3 regions of the Desulfonispora thiosulfatigenes DSM 11270 genome follow, and region 1 is predicted to be linked to each of the others. Evidence: riboswitches for the same ligand, from Rfam matches in the RefSeq annotation. Region 1 holds a riboswitch; each other region holds the start of a gene.
What was found. A riboswitch is a leader RNA that binds a small molecule or an ion and turns the genes downstream of it on or off. The one in region 1 is predicted to bind thiamine pyrophosphate.
Positions count from the first base shown of each region.

Region 1 (4,318 bases):
TTGAACGGCTTTTCGTGCATCTAAAGCCGCATTTGAGACCATCCCAAAACTAATTTTATGACCAAATGGGAGAAACCTAGTTGTAATAGGAATTTGTTCTCTAAGTGAAGCTAATGATTGATTACTCCCATAACCAACTACTAGGTCAGCCTTACTGAAAATCCTACTCTCACGAACTTTGTCTCCCCCTTTCCACCAAACAATTGCGACACAATCAGCTAATCTAGGTTCTATTTCTACCAATGCTTGAACAAATAACCCCGCAAATAAAGGTTCATTACTTGAAACCTTACCGATATTTCCTGATTTCACCATAAGACTAGATATAAGACTCCATATAGGAAGAGCCGGTACATTTCCCGCCCAGATATGAACTACAAGATCTTGTCCTACTGCCTTTGAAAAACCACCTTTTGGCCTAGGTTGAAAATCATCTAAAAGCATAGGATTTTCAAAATCTTCCGTCAAGAATCGATAGAGCTGCGGTTTGCGAAAGGTTTTTAAATATGACGTAAGACCTAAACGAATAATTTCCTCATTATACCCAGTAATAATAGGCAGCAGTTTTTCTGCCTTCTGCCTATAATATGAACTTTTATCGAGAAACTTTGCTATAGTTTGATCTAAAATGTTGATAATTTGGTTTACAGTAAATGATTTAAGTACAGTTCTGCTATTCTTTTTAATCATCTCTGCCACGGCAGAAAGCTGCTCCTCTGAAAGTATAGGTATTTCTATTTCCAATATTTCCCTTTCCCTTTTAAAAGTCAAAGTCTGCCATTCCAGCTTTTCTTGGAAGCTAAGGGGTAAATAGCCGGCCTTTTCTATCATAGAGATACTCCTTTCTTTGCCTGAATAAATTCCTCAACTGCAATAGAGCAACCTTTGGCTTCTGCACCTTCTGACCTGCCCAACAGAAGAAAACCATTTTCTACTTCTACCCCTATATCTTCAGTAAGAATGGTGGTCACCGAGTTAAAATTAGCTAAATCACAATGAACAAGTAAACCTTTTTCCCCTTTAGGTACATCTTGTCCTGTTATAGGGTTAATGACCCTAGTTTTTATCCAATGAGGTCCAGACTTTATTGAAGGAATTACCATGTTTCCATTATCATAAAACTGGGTACTCAGCTCCGTCATACCATACATGTTGATACAATTTTTCCTATCAACTCCAAAGCAACTCGAAAGACGGTTATAAAAGTTATCCAAATTCATCTCTCTTGATTGATTTTTAAATCCTCCTGTATCGAGAATTCTACTCTCTTTAGGCAGATTAAATACTTTTCCCATCTTTTCTAATTCATCTAATATATGTACGAAACTATAGCTTGCACCTAATAACGCACAAGGCTCTCCTGACTTTTCAAAATGTTCTAATTTTTCTATAAGATATTCTATCTTTAAACCATTATCATCAATAAAATAGGAACTATGCTCTGTTCCAAATTCCTGTAGAGCAAAAGCCAGATAATGAGCTAGAGATGAATTTGGCATCTCTTCTTCTGTCGGAAAAAGAATTCCCATGTGAATTTTTTCATTTTTTCCCATAAAGCGTTCTCTAAAATTATATTTCATGGACAAATCATATAAATACAAGTTAGGATGATAATGTTTTCCACGAATCCCTTGCGTTGTGCCACTAGTCATAAAAATCCTTTCAGCTTTATCAGGATTGATACAACTTAAGGAAAAATCTTTAAAAGCATCAACTGGCACCGGAGGAATCTGTCTCCATGTTTTCACTGTTCTTGGGGTAATTCCCTTTAGACGACAATATTTTTGATAAGGTAGATTATGCTTATAATGATAAGCATATAGATACAAAGCAAGCTCATTAAATTGCTCATCTGAAGCATGTCCTTGAACAATAAATTTACTGACATAATTAATTACTTCTTGTTCACTCATATATATATTTCCCCCTAAAAAAAATAAACACTTTGCGTAAGCAAAGTGTAATAATTTAATCACATTCCCTACGCTGGCATTACCCAACAGGTTCAATCGGTCTACGAAAACATCATACTCTCAGCCTTTTCAAGCTCCCGATATAAAATATATTGATTTTTCTTTTAATTAAGTATACTTCTTCTAATAAGTAATATCAACCTAATTTGCCATAGGCTTATCCATAATACCAAAACAAAGTATATTCTATTTTTATTTTTCCGTTTATAGAACAGCTTAAAGGCCTACTTCTTTCGCAAAATAAACTTTATTAAAATTGCCTACTTTTTTAATATTATACGCACAATATCCTGAGTTAAATAGTTCTTTTTGTTTTTCATAGTCAGTATTTAAAACAATAATTGTCTCTTCTTTCTTTAAAGAAAGGGGATTTTGTAAATCTTGATATAATATATATCTTAGTTTATTTCCATATTTTTTAGATATTTTTTTAGCTACCATATTAAGTCCAGTCAAAAACACATTTAAGCTTGGATAATTGAAAGGGGAAACTGTAGCCATGGTATAATGCCACTGGTCTCTTTCCATAACTATTTCTTGTAATTTATTAGCCATTTGTTTCTGCAAATTATTACCTCTAAAATCTGGATGGACAGCTGCTACCTCATAATGAATTACCTTTTTTAATTCTTTTTTGTCTAAATTAAGATCTAGACCTAAGTTATCTTCTTTGTCTCCCGGAACCATAGTAGCAAAATAACCGCATAAATTTCCCTCAAAAAATGTTCCTACCATAATCCCTTGACCTGTTAAAATTTCTAAAAATTCTCCTTCTGATGTAAAGGCATAAATATCAGGATTATTTAAACTATTTATAATTTCATTTTGGAGAAACATGACTTCTTGTAAATTAGATTCATTTAATAAATCAATTTTAAAGATATTTTCAATATTCTTCACCTATGTTTAACCTCTATCCTTTAAAAAAATTTTCTAGATAAATTCTGTTAAGCTTTCCTTGATTTCATTTAGCTGTTTTGCTGATACTCCACCATCTAAAGCTGACAGTAAACTTAAATAGAAGTCTTCTACCTGCTCTTTTATTTGCTTAATGAGCTTTTCAAATTCATCTTCCAGGACACTTTCATATAATGTTTGAATCCTTTTTTGTTCATTTTGTAAATATTCATCTGCCTCAACTGTGAGCACGCGACTAATTTCTTCGCTCATTAATTTGTTTTCACCTTTTTCAAAAAATGCTTTGGGATTTTTAAAATAATCCATAGCCTTTGCAAATAATCCAGATGATATATCTTTAAAAGCCACTTCAAAATCAATTTCTCTTTCATTTTTAAATTCAAAAGTAGAAAAAGATACATCTTGATTGACATCACGAATTTTTTCCCCCAGCATTATCTGATATTCTGCTGTTATTTTTTCTGCAAAGCGATCCAATCTTACCGTTGTTGCTCTCATTTCTTGGGCAAAATCAAACCCAATTTGCTCGAGTAGTTCATTAAGACAATTTCGCAAAACTTGCTTTAAATTATGACCATCATCGCGTAAGACCATCGGATTAAATGATTCTTTAAATAAATCACTAAATCGCAAAAATACTCTTTGCTTTATGTAATAAATTAACTCTTCTGTTTCTTGATCTATTTGATTTTTTAATTTTTTTGCTGTTTGCTGTGTAATAATTTCGGTTATATTTATTTTTTCAGCTTTAATATTTTCTCTTTTCTTTTGTTTAACTACAGCATCTTCATTCGTACTCTCAATTAGTTTTTCTACTAAACTATATACTCGTCTTAGTTCATTTTCAGATGCCCTTGCCGCCATATTTGCTAAATCATGTGTAATAAAATAATAAAAAGATTCCTCAAAAACTGGCATCCCCGAAATAGGAGGATCTACTTTTTCCTTTTTTCTTTTAGTGCATGTAAGCTTGATAATGAATATAAATTAGGTTTTCTAACACCATATTTTATTAAATGCTCGTGAACATATTCGATTACTTCTTCTTTTTCTTCCTCATTATTTGCTAAATCAATAGCATTTATTATGAAAAACATCTTATCTAACTGAAATGAATCCTTTACACGGCCTAGTTGAATCAAGAATTCTCGATCAGGTTTTGAAAACGCATGATTATAATACGTCACAAATAATATAGCGTCTGAATTTTTGATATAATCAAAAGCTACGCTGGTGTGACGAGCATTAATAGAATCTGCTCCTGGTGTATCAACGAGTGTAATACCCCTCTGTGTTAGCGAACAATCATAATAAAGATCAATCCATTCCACAAAACAAGACTTTTCTTCCTTAGCAACGTAATCACCAAACTCATCCATTGTTGTTTCTATTACACTTCCAAACTGTCCTTTAAACGTTTTAAACCC
Region 1 is NZ_FWWT01000006.1:31,871-36,188, forward strand. Features, by position in the region: gene B8965_RS01145 (acyl-CoA reductase) at 1-831, opposite strand, end outside; gene B8965_RS01150 (LuxE/PaaK family acyltransferase) at 828-1,913, opposite strand; TPP riboswitch at 1,961-2,064, opposite strand; gene B8965_RS01155 (hypothetical protein) at 2,190-2,873, opposite strand; gene B8965_RS12570 (hypothetical protein) at 2,907-3,809, opposite strand; gene B8965_RS01160 (dynamin family protein) at 3,827-4,318, opposite strand, start outside.

Region 2 (4,318 bases), on a different contig from region 1:
GCCGTTTCTAAATCCCTATCTCCTAAAATACCTCGATCTGTAACTAGGTATAAAGCATAGTCTAGTTTATTCTTCATGGATTTTTCCCTCGCCTTCTAATATTTCTGGTGTTAAATTATAAATATTATCAAATATTCTCATTCTAAATGTGCCAACACCTTCAGAATCTTTTAAACTATTGAAAGACTTTTCACCAGCTAGTCCCATGGATAAAATCCCAGCAATAGCCGCACTATAATAATCCTCAGTGACACCAGCATATGTACCCACGAGTGATGAACACATACATCCTGTTCCCGTAACCTGAGATAATAATTTATGACCATTAGCAATAAAAGTAGTATTTGTTCCATTTGAAATAATATCAATTTTACCTGTAATTGCAACAATAGCATTTAATTTATGGGAAAGCTCAAGAGCAATTTCTTTGCCATTTTGCATATCATCCATAGAGTCGACACCTTTAATATTACCATCTATGCCAGCTAAGATTTTAATTTCAGACATATTTCCTCGGATAATAGTTGGATTAACTTCTGCTAAAAGTTGTTTGGCTGTTTGAGTTCTAAGTTTTGTTGCTCCCACTCCCACAGGATCTAAAATTATGGGTATATTTCTTTCTTTTGCTGTTTTTCCTGCTATAATCATAGAATCAATTGTGCGAGTATTTAAAGTGCCAATATTTAGAACAAGCGCCCGAGCTAGAGAAGTCATTTCTTTAACCTCTTTTTCATCATCAGCCATTACAGGGGATCCCCCAAGGGCTAGGACAATATTTGCACAATCATTTACAGTAACATAATTAGTTATATGATGTACTAGAGGACTCTTTTCACGCACATCTATTAGTAATTTTGTGGTTTTTTGATATATTTCCAAGATGTAAATCCCCCTTTAATCGAGCATACCAGCCTTTTGGTATAGAGAATAAAAATGATTAGTCGGTCCATATCCTTTACCTAAAGCAAGAGAATGTCTAATAGCAGTTGTTATATATTCCTTAGCCTCTCTAACTCCCTCTTCAACATTAGCCCCTTTAGCTAAATTAGCCGTGATTGCAGAAGAAAGGGTACAGCCTGTCCCATGAGTATTTTTTGTATTAATTCTTTCTGAGGTATAATGCGTTATTTTTTTACCATCATAAAGAACATCGATTGCATCCTCGGTGAGATGTCCACCTTTAACTAATACTTTTTTAGGGCCCATTTTGTGAATTAATAAAGCAGCCTTTTCCATATCTTCGACAGTATCAATTTTCATTCCGACAATTACTTCAGCCTCTGGGATATTAGGTGTTACTACTTCAGCAAGAGGTAAAAGGTGGGAAATAAGGGCTTCTTTAGCTTCAGGTTGTAATAAATCAAAACCGCTTTTTGAAATCATTACAGGATCAACTACCACATTTTGCGCCTGATATTTTTTGAGATTTTCTGCGATAGTTTTAATAATTTTAGTTTCAGAAACCATTCCAATTTTTACTGCATCTACTTCTATATCCGTAAAAATTGCTTCAATTTGTTTAGAAACCATTTCGGCACTTAAATTTTCTACTGCAGATACTCCTTGGGTATTTTGCGCAGTGATGGCAGTGATAACGCTCATTCCAAAGACACCATGGGCAGAAAAGGTTTTTAAATCGGCTTGTATTCCAGCTCCGCCACTACAATCAGAACCAGCAATAGTTAAAGCAGTTTTCATGAAAATTCATCCTTTCTTTTGATAAAAAATAAAAAAAAGCACAAACTATAGTAGTGTGCTTTTGAAAATAGACACACTTTCCTACGCTGGTTTTATCCAGATCAGGTTTAAAGGGTTAAAGATAAAGGTCTTTTTCTCAGCTAGCCGTTCTAGCTCCCCTAGTGTAGTACTAATATAATATTTAACCTTTTTATACTATCATGTTATTATAATGGTGAGAAAAGTCAAGACTTTGGGGATAATAAGGGGAAATAAACTTACTGTCTACGATTATTATTCAGAAAATATATATCAGCTAAAAGTTAAATCATGTTTTACCACAAAAACTATTGACAAAGGTGTATAATAATAGATAAGCATTTTTTAGCAGGGATATTAATATTTATAGAAAAAAATAAGGAGTGATATTTATCAACTTTAAGATGATTGAATTAAAAGATAAAGATATCTTTGATCAATTTTTCAAAAGCGATAGATACGAAGGATCGGAATGTACCTTTACTAATCTATATATGTGGAGAAAAACTTATAATATAACGTGGACCCTTGTAGATGATTTTTTATGTGTGAAGGCAACCTTAAATGATGCTACATACGTTCTACCACCTTTTCCAAGGAATAAGGACGGCTTTTTTAAGGTTGTAGATAAACTAATAGATTATATTAAAGAAATTAATATACCCTTTGTTATGGGGGGAATTACGGAAGATTTAATGGCATATATGGAAAAAGAAAGGCCTAATATGTTTAACTTTACGGAAGATTTTGATACCCATGATTATGTGTATAGTGCGGAGGATTTAGTAGAATTAAAGGGCAGGAAATATTCTCGTAAAAGAAATCATATTAAGAATTTCAAAAAGCATTACTCTGATTATGAATATTTTGATATGACTGAGGAATTAGTCCCATCCTGTATTCAAAGTGCCATTGATTGGTGTGAAAAAAAGGAAAAGGATTTTAATGATAAAAGAAGCTTAATTTGTGAGCGTGATGCTTTAATTGAAGCCTTAAAGCAGTTTACCTATTTAGGATTTAAAGGTGGAGTAATTAAAGTTAATGATAAGGTCGAGGCCTTTACTTTTGGGGAACTTTTAAATGAAGATACCGCTGTAATTCATGTGGAAAAAGGAAATCGTGAGCTTAATGGCATTTATCCTACGATTAATCAAGATTTTTGTATTCGTAATTGGAGTGAAATTAAGTTTATAAATCGAGAAGAAGATTTAGGTTTACCCGGGTTAAAAAAGGCTAAAGAATCTTATTATCCTGTAAAATTCATTAAAAAATATAGTGCTACTTTAAAAAATGAGGGATAGATATGGACTTTCATTTAATTAAAGAAGAGGATAAGCCTTCAGTGATGCGTTTGTGGGCGTACTGTTTTGAAAATGAAGAAGATCCGTTTTATAATTGGTATTTTAATAATTTCTTCAATAGTGAAAATACCCTCGGTTCCTATTCAGAAAATAAATTAATGGCGAATTTACAATTAAATCCGTATCAAATTTATGTACGGGGTAAGGCTTTAGATACTTCTTATATAGTCGGCATTGCCACCGATCCAGCTGCAAGAGGGCAAGGAATTGTTAGGGGCTTAATGGTGGAATCATTTAGGGAAATGAAAAGGAGAAAACACTTTGTTTCCATCTTAATGCCTTATAGGGCTCATTTTTACTACCCTTATGATTTTGAGTTTGTCTATCATCATTTAAAATATGTTATCCCTATAAGCGATTTAAAAAGGCAAGGGGCAGGGTATGGTGAATTTAGGCAAATTGACGAAAATTATATAAAAAATAAAAATGATTATCAGGAACTGCAAGAGGTTTATGATAAGTTTACTAAAAATAAACATGGATATGTTGTGCGTACAGAGGAAAATTGGAGGCTATTAGTAGAGGAGCATTTAACTGAAAAAGGATATATAACTCTTTTATTGGAGCAAGGCAAGCCTATAGGTTATTTGTTTTATTATTTACAGGATAATAGATTTATCGTCAAAGAAATGGCCTTTGCAAACATAAACGCGCAGAAATCTCTTTTAAAATATATCTATAATCATAATTCTCAAGTAGAAACCTTGGAATGGAATGCTGCTGTAGATGATTTAACTTATCTTTCTTTACCTGATCCGAAACAGGGCATAACGATGTACCCTTTTATGATGGCGAGGATAATAGATGCTAAAGAGGCTTTAGAAAGTATAGATTACTCCAGGGATATTACGGGAACAATTAAAATAAGTATTTCTGATAATTTAGCCACCTGGAACGAAGGAACCTTTAAGGTAGAAATTAATGAGGGCAAAGCTAAAGTTACGAAAACATTAGAGCCTTCTGATGTAAATCTGGGGATTGGCACCTTAACAAGTTTATATTTTGGGAGATTATCTGCGAGTGAACTTGAGTTTTTAGGTAAAATAAGTAGTGGTTCAGCTAAAAAAATGGAACTTTTAACTCAGATATTTCCGAAAATGAATAATTTCATAAATGAATATATTTAAAAGGCCGTGCATATGTCCGGATTATTACTCAGAGAAAAGACATTTAGTAAAGAAGATGTCTTTTCCTGGGTTAATTACAGGAATTAATATGCACGGTTTTTTTATGTAGAAAAA
Region 2 is NZ_FWWT01000015.1:25,611-29,928, forward strand. Features, by position in the region: gene thiE (thiamine phosphate synthase) at 1-77, opposite strand, end outside; gene thiM (hydroxyethylthiazole kinase) at 67-879, opposite strand; gene thiD (bifunctional hydroxymethylpyrimidine kinase/phosphomethylpyrimidine kinase) at 895-1,698, opposite strand; TPP riboswitch at 1,760-1,868, opposite strand; gene B8965_RS05190 (DUF2156 domain-containing protein) at 2,121-3,017, shown strand; gene B8965_RS05195 (GNAT family N-acetyltransferase) at 3,020-4,204, shown strand.
Region 2: it holds a riboswitch for thiamine pyrophosphate, as region 1 does, so the genes downstream of both, thiD (bifunctional hydroxymethylpyrimidine kinase/phosphomethylpyrimidine kinase) here and B8965_RS01150 (LuxE/PaaK family acyltransferase) in region 1, are expected to answer to the same signal.

Region 3 (4,318 bases), on a different contig from region 1:
TAATCTTTACATTTAAACCTTCTTCTTCAAAATAACCTTTTTCAGCTGCTACATATATAAAGGAATGAACTGCATTTGGATACCAATCTAACATAATACTTACTTCTTTTAAATCTTCAGTTTGTTCTGCACTCTTTTCTGGTTCTTTAGCTCCATCACTACATGCAACTAAAGAAAACATCATTACTAATGATAAGAATAAAATACCTAGCTTTTTCATCAATACACTACCCTTCTTTTTTTGTATTTAAAGACCAGGGGATGAAAATTTTTTCTAATATTTTGACTACTCCGAATAAAAATATTCCAAGCAAGGCTAAAATTATAACAGCAGCAAAAACGGCATCAGCTTCTAAATTACTAGACATTCTTCTACTAAATACCCCTAATCCAGAATTTCCACCTAACCATTCTCCTATTACTGCCCCAATAACACTTACGGCTGCTCCGACCTTTAACCCAATGAAAAAATTAGGTAAACAAGCAGGTACTCTAACCTTCCAAAATATTTGACTTTCTGTTGCCCCCATGGTTTTTAACAGATTTAGATACTTTATATCAATGCTTTTAAATCCTTCAAAGGTATTTACAACAATAGGAAAAAAAGTAATTAAGACAGTAATAGCTATTTTTCCCGATAAACCATACCCAAACCACATAATAATTACGGGAGATAAGACAATTATGGGTATAGTTTGAGAAATGACTAAAAATGGATAAATCCCTTCTTCTAATTTTTTACTTTTTAGCATTAAAACAGATATTAAAACTGATAAGATAACGGAAATAAGTAATCCTGCCATAACCTCTGCTAAAGTTACAGGAAAATGAACTGTAAAAAGAACTTTTTTATATGACCATAAAGCCATCGCTATTTTCGTAGGTGCTGGTAAAATAAATTGTTTTACTTTTAATAGTCTTACAGCTACCTCCCAAAAAATCAAAAACAGACTTAAGAATATGATCGCGTTATAATTTTTCATTTTTTTCATTCTTCTAATCCCTCTAGACCTTTTAATATTGCTTGTCTTATTTCAGTAAACTTAGGGTATCCTAGTAAATCATTATCCCGCGGATATTTAAAAGGAACTATAAATTCTTTAATATTTCGATTTGGTATTTTGCCCAGTAAAAATATTCTTTGAGATAAAAATATTGCTTCTTCTACATCATGAGTTATGAAGATAATAGTTGGTTTGAATTTTTGCCACATTTTAAGTAACCATTTTTGCATTTTAAACCTTGTTAAAGCATCTAAAGCACTAAATGGTTCATCAAATAAAATAACTTTATTACCCGTGAGAATATTTCTTAAAAAAGCTACCCTTTGCCTCATACCCCCAGAAAGATGATGCGGATAAGCATTTTCGTATCCTTCTAAGCCAAATTCTTTTATTAATTCTTTTACCCTATTTCGTGCCTCTTCTTTTTTTATCCCTTTTATTTCTAAAGGAAGCACACCATTTTCGAGTATTGTTCGCCAAGGCAAGAGTAAATCTTCCTGAGGCATTAAGCTGATTTTTCCCATTCTATCAGTATTACTACCATTTAATAAAACTTGTCCCTTGGTAGGTTCTAATAAACCTCCTAAAATATGTAGTAAAGTTGTTTTTCCACATCCACTTGGCCCAACTAAAGCTATAAATTCACTTTTTTCTACTTTAAAACTTATATTTTCAAACACTGGTTCTTTGTTTTCTTGGTAAGAATAATGAATTTTATCTACATTTAGTTCCATTGTTTTCACCCCCAATAAAAAAACCTCTCTACGCAAGGTAAAGAGGCTATAATCCTTTTCTAAACTTCCCTACGTAGGTATTAACCAAGTCAGGTTCAAAGGGTAAAAACTAATTGTTTTTTCTCAGCCACATGGCACCCCCAGCGACAATATTAAGTTATCCTTATTGTAGCATATAATAGAATATATTACTACAACCTTAGCTTATAGCAATTACAATTAAACCTAGTACTGTTAAGAATGTTCCAATAATTTTTAAAAGATACATAGATTCCTTTAAAATAAAATAACCAAACAAAGTACCAATTGGAATACTGACTTGCCTAAAAGCAACAACATAAGCAACATTACTGGCAAATAACATCGATAATAAGATTATCCCATACGAGACATAAATCCCTAAGCCCATAATAGTAGCATTTTTTTTATGGTTTTCCATTATTTCTCTAAATAATTTTCTTTCCTCCTGGCTAAATAAGGTGAATATTCCTAGCCATACAGAAGAAAAAAGAGCAATAAAAACCATAAAGATTAAAGAAGCTTCTAAAGATGAAAAAGCCTGATCGGGTACTTCATTTAAAATCCTTAGGGCCTTATCATCAATGACTGAATAGGCGGCTGTACCGATAGCTGCTACAAAGGCAAAACCGATTGATTTGGTAAATAGACTTTTCAGAGTTTCTTTGGTTATCTTTTCAAGAGGTAGAATAAATAAACCAACTACAATAAACAAACATCCTATTATGTAAGAATGCGAAATATCAGAGGCTTTTCCGATCATTACTGTATATATAGTAACCATAATAATAGGTAAAGCCCTTGCAATAGGGTAAACTAAAGACATTTCCCCTAAACGATACCCATAAGCTAAGGTGCTGTAATACAGGGCTTCAAAGAAACCTGTTAATATTAAAAGCACCCAAACATAATCAGGAATTAAACTTAATTTATCATGATAAAAAAATAAAATTGGAGAAAAAATAATTCCCGCTGCGATATTTCCTACAAAAAAATAACTTATCGAAGAATTATCCTTTTTACTTAGTAGATTCCAACCCGCATGAGTAACTGACGAAAGTAAAACTAAAATTATACTTATCGTAGACACATAAAACCCTTCCTCCAAATTAAGGTACTATAATCCAATTTTATCAAATTATTATGAAATTATCTATGAAAATTTGCTTTTTAAACTTTATGCAAGAACTCGCTTAAATCACTACACACTAAGACTGGCTTGTCATAATGTACTAGTTTTTTTAACTTACTTACAATTGTCGTATCAGGATTAACTATGACTAATTTTTCTAAAGAATTATTTTCAAATGACTCTAATAATAACTTTCTTATTCCAAAATCTGTAGGAGGAAAAGAATAACCTATCACAATTAAGTTTTTACACTGGGATAAACATTCTTTTGCTTTAACCCACAACTCCCAAATTAGTTCTTGATTATAATTTTTATACAATACCGGTGGAATTATTACAGGATCAATAATTAATCCATCTATATTCTCTGGTTCAGTAAGCCACCATTTTTCTGAGGTTAATACTACTTTTCCATTTTGTTGTAGATTTCTTTTCTGATCAACGGGTAAATATTTAAACCAATTTAAGGATCCATGTAGTTTAAGGATTTTCCAATCATATAATTTGTTTTTTTGATAATATGATTGGTCTACCTTTATACCATCAATTACTATTTGATCAAATTCCACTCCATAACTTAAAGGATATTTCCACTTATATTGATTATGTTTTCTCTCATTTAAAAGACCTGAGGCTGTTTCTATAGATCTTTCTACATTGCAATCATAATTAAAGGTTATTATATTTGGTTTTTGCTGATATATTAATTTGCCAAAATCCCGCATTAGCTTTGATGAATTGATGAATTCTTCAAAATCAGCTAAAAATTGTACAAACATTATTTTAAGGGCAGAATTAATTCTAAGTAAATATGATATTTCTTGTTCTTTATTTTCTTCAATTGCTTCCATTAATTGAAGTTGGATCAGAGTAAAACATTCTTCTAAATTAAATGTTCTATTTATTAAATTTTCTTTATCCATTTTCCAGTACTTTTCAATATACTCATATACTAAATTAACCTTTTGCACATACTCCTTAGATTGATACTTTGTGCTTTTAAGGATTGTTTTAAAAAAGTTTAAAGTTAAAGGAGGATTAAGTCCTTCATAGTCCGTTATACACTGATTTATTCCTGCTCCAATTATATAAACTGTATCATTAGTCATATAAAACTATCCTTTCAAGATCAAGCTATCATATATATTTCCCCATAGTTAAATAAGAATACCTAAATACTTATAGAACACTTTCAGTTAATTATGTATATTAATTTCAGATAAAACTAATCATATAAAAACCAAAGTATACAATATAATCATTTGCAAAAAAATAATATTCAGTTACAATATATACGGGGAAACTTCCTAAGAATGGTTAAAGATGAGTATAGTTAGGTTAGGAGGAGTAAAATATGTCAAGGACTATTGGTACCACGGTTAGAGGTATTATAGCACCTATTGTTAAACAAGGTGATGACCTTGTAGAAA
Region 3 is NZ_FWWT01000007.1:27,873-32,190, forward strand. Features, by position in the region: gene B8965_RS01555 (ABC transporter substrate-binding protein) at 1-220, opposite strand, end outside; gene B8965_RS01560 (ABC transporter permease) at 228-992, opposite strand; gene B8965_RS01565 (ABC transporter ATP-binding protein) at 989-1,738, opposite strand; TPP riboswitch at 1,788-1,890, opposite strand; gene B8965_RS01570 (EamA family transporter) at 1,938-2,846, opposite strand; gene B8965_RS01575 (hypothetical protein) at 2,927-3,997, opposite strand; gene B8965_RS01580 (coenzyme F420-0:L-glutamate ligase) at 4,243-4,318, shown strand, end outside.
Region 3: it holds a riboswitch for thiamine pyrophosphate, as region 1 does, so the genes downstream of both, B8965_RS01565 (ABC transporter ATP-binding protein) here and B8965_RS01150 (LuxE/PaaK family acyltransferase) in region 1, are expected to answer to the same signal.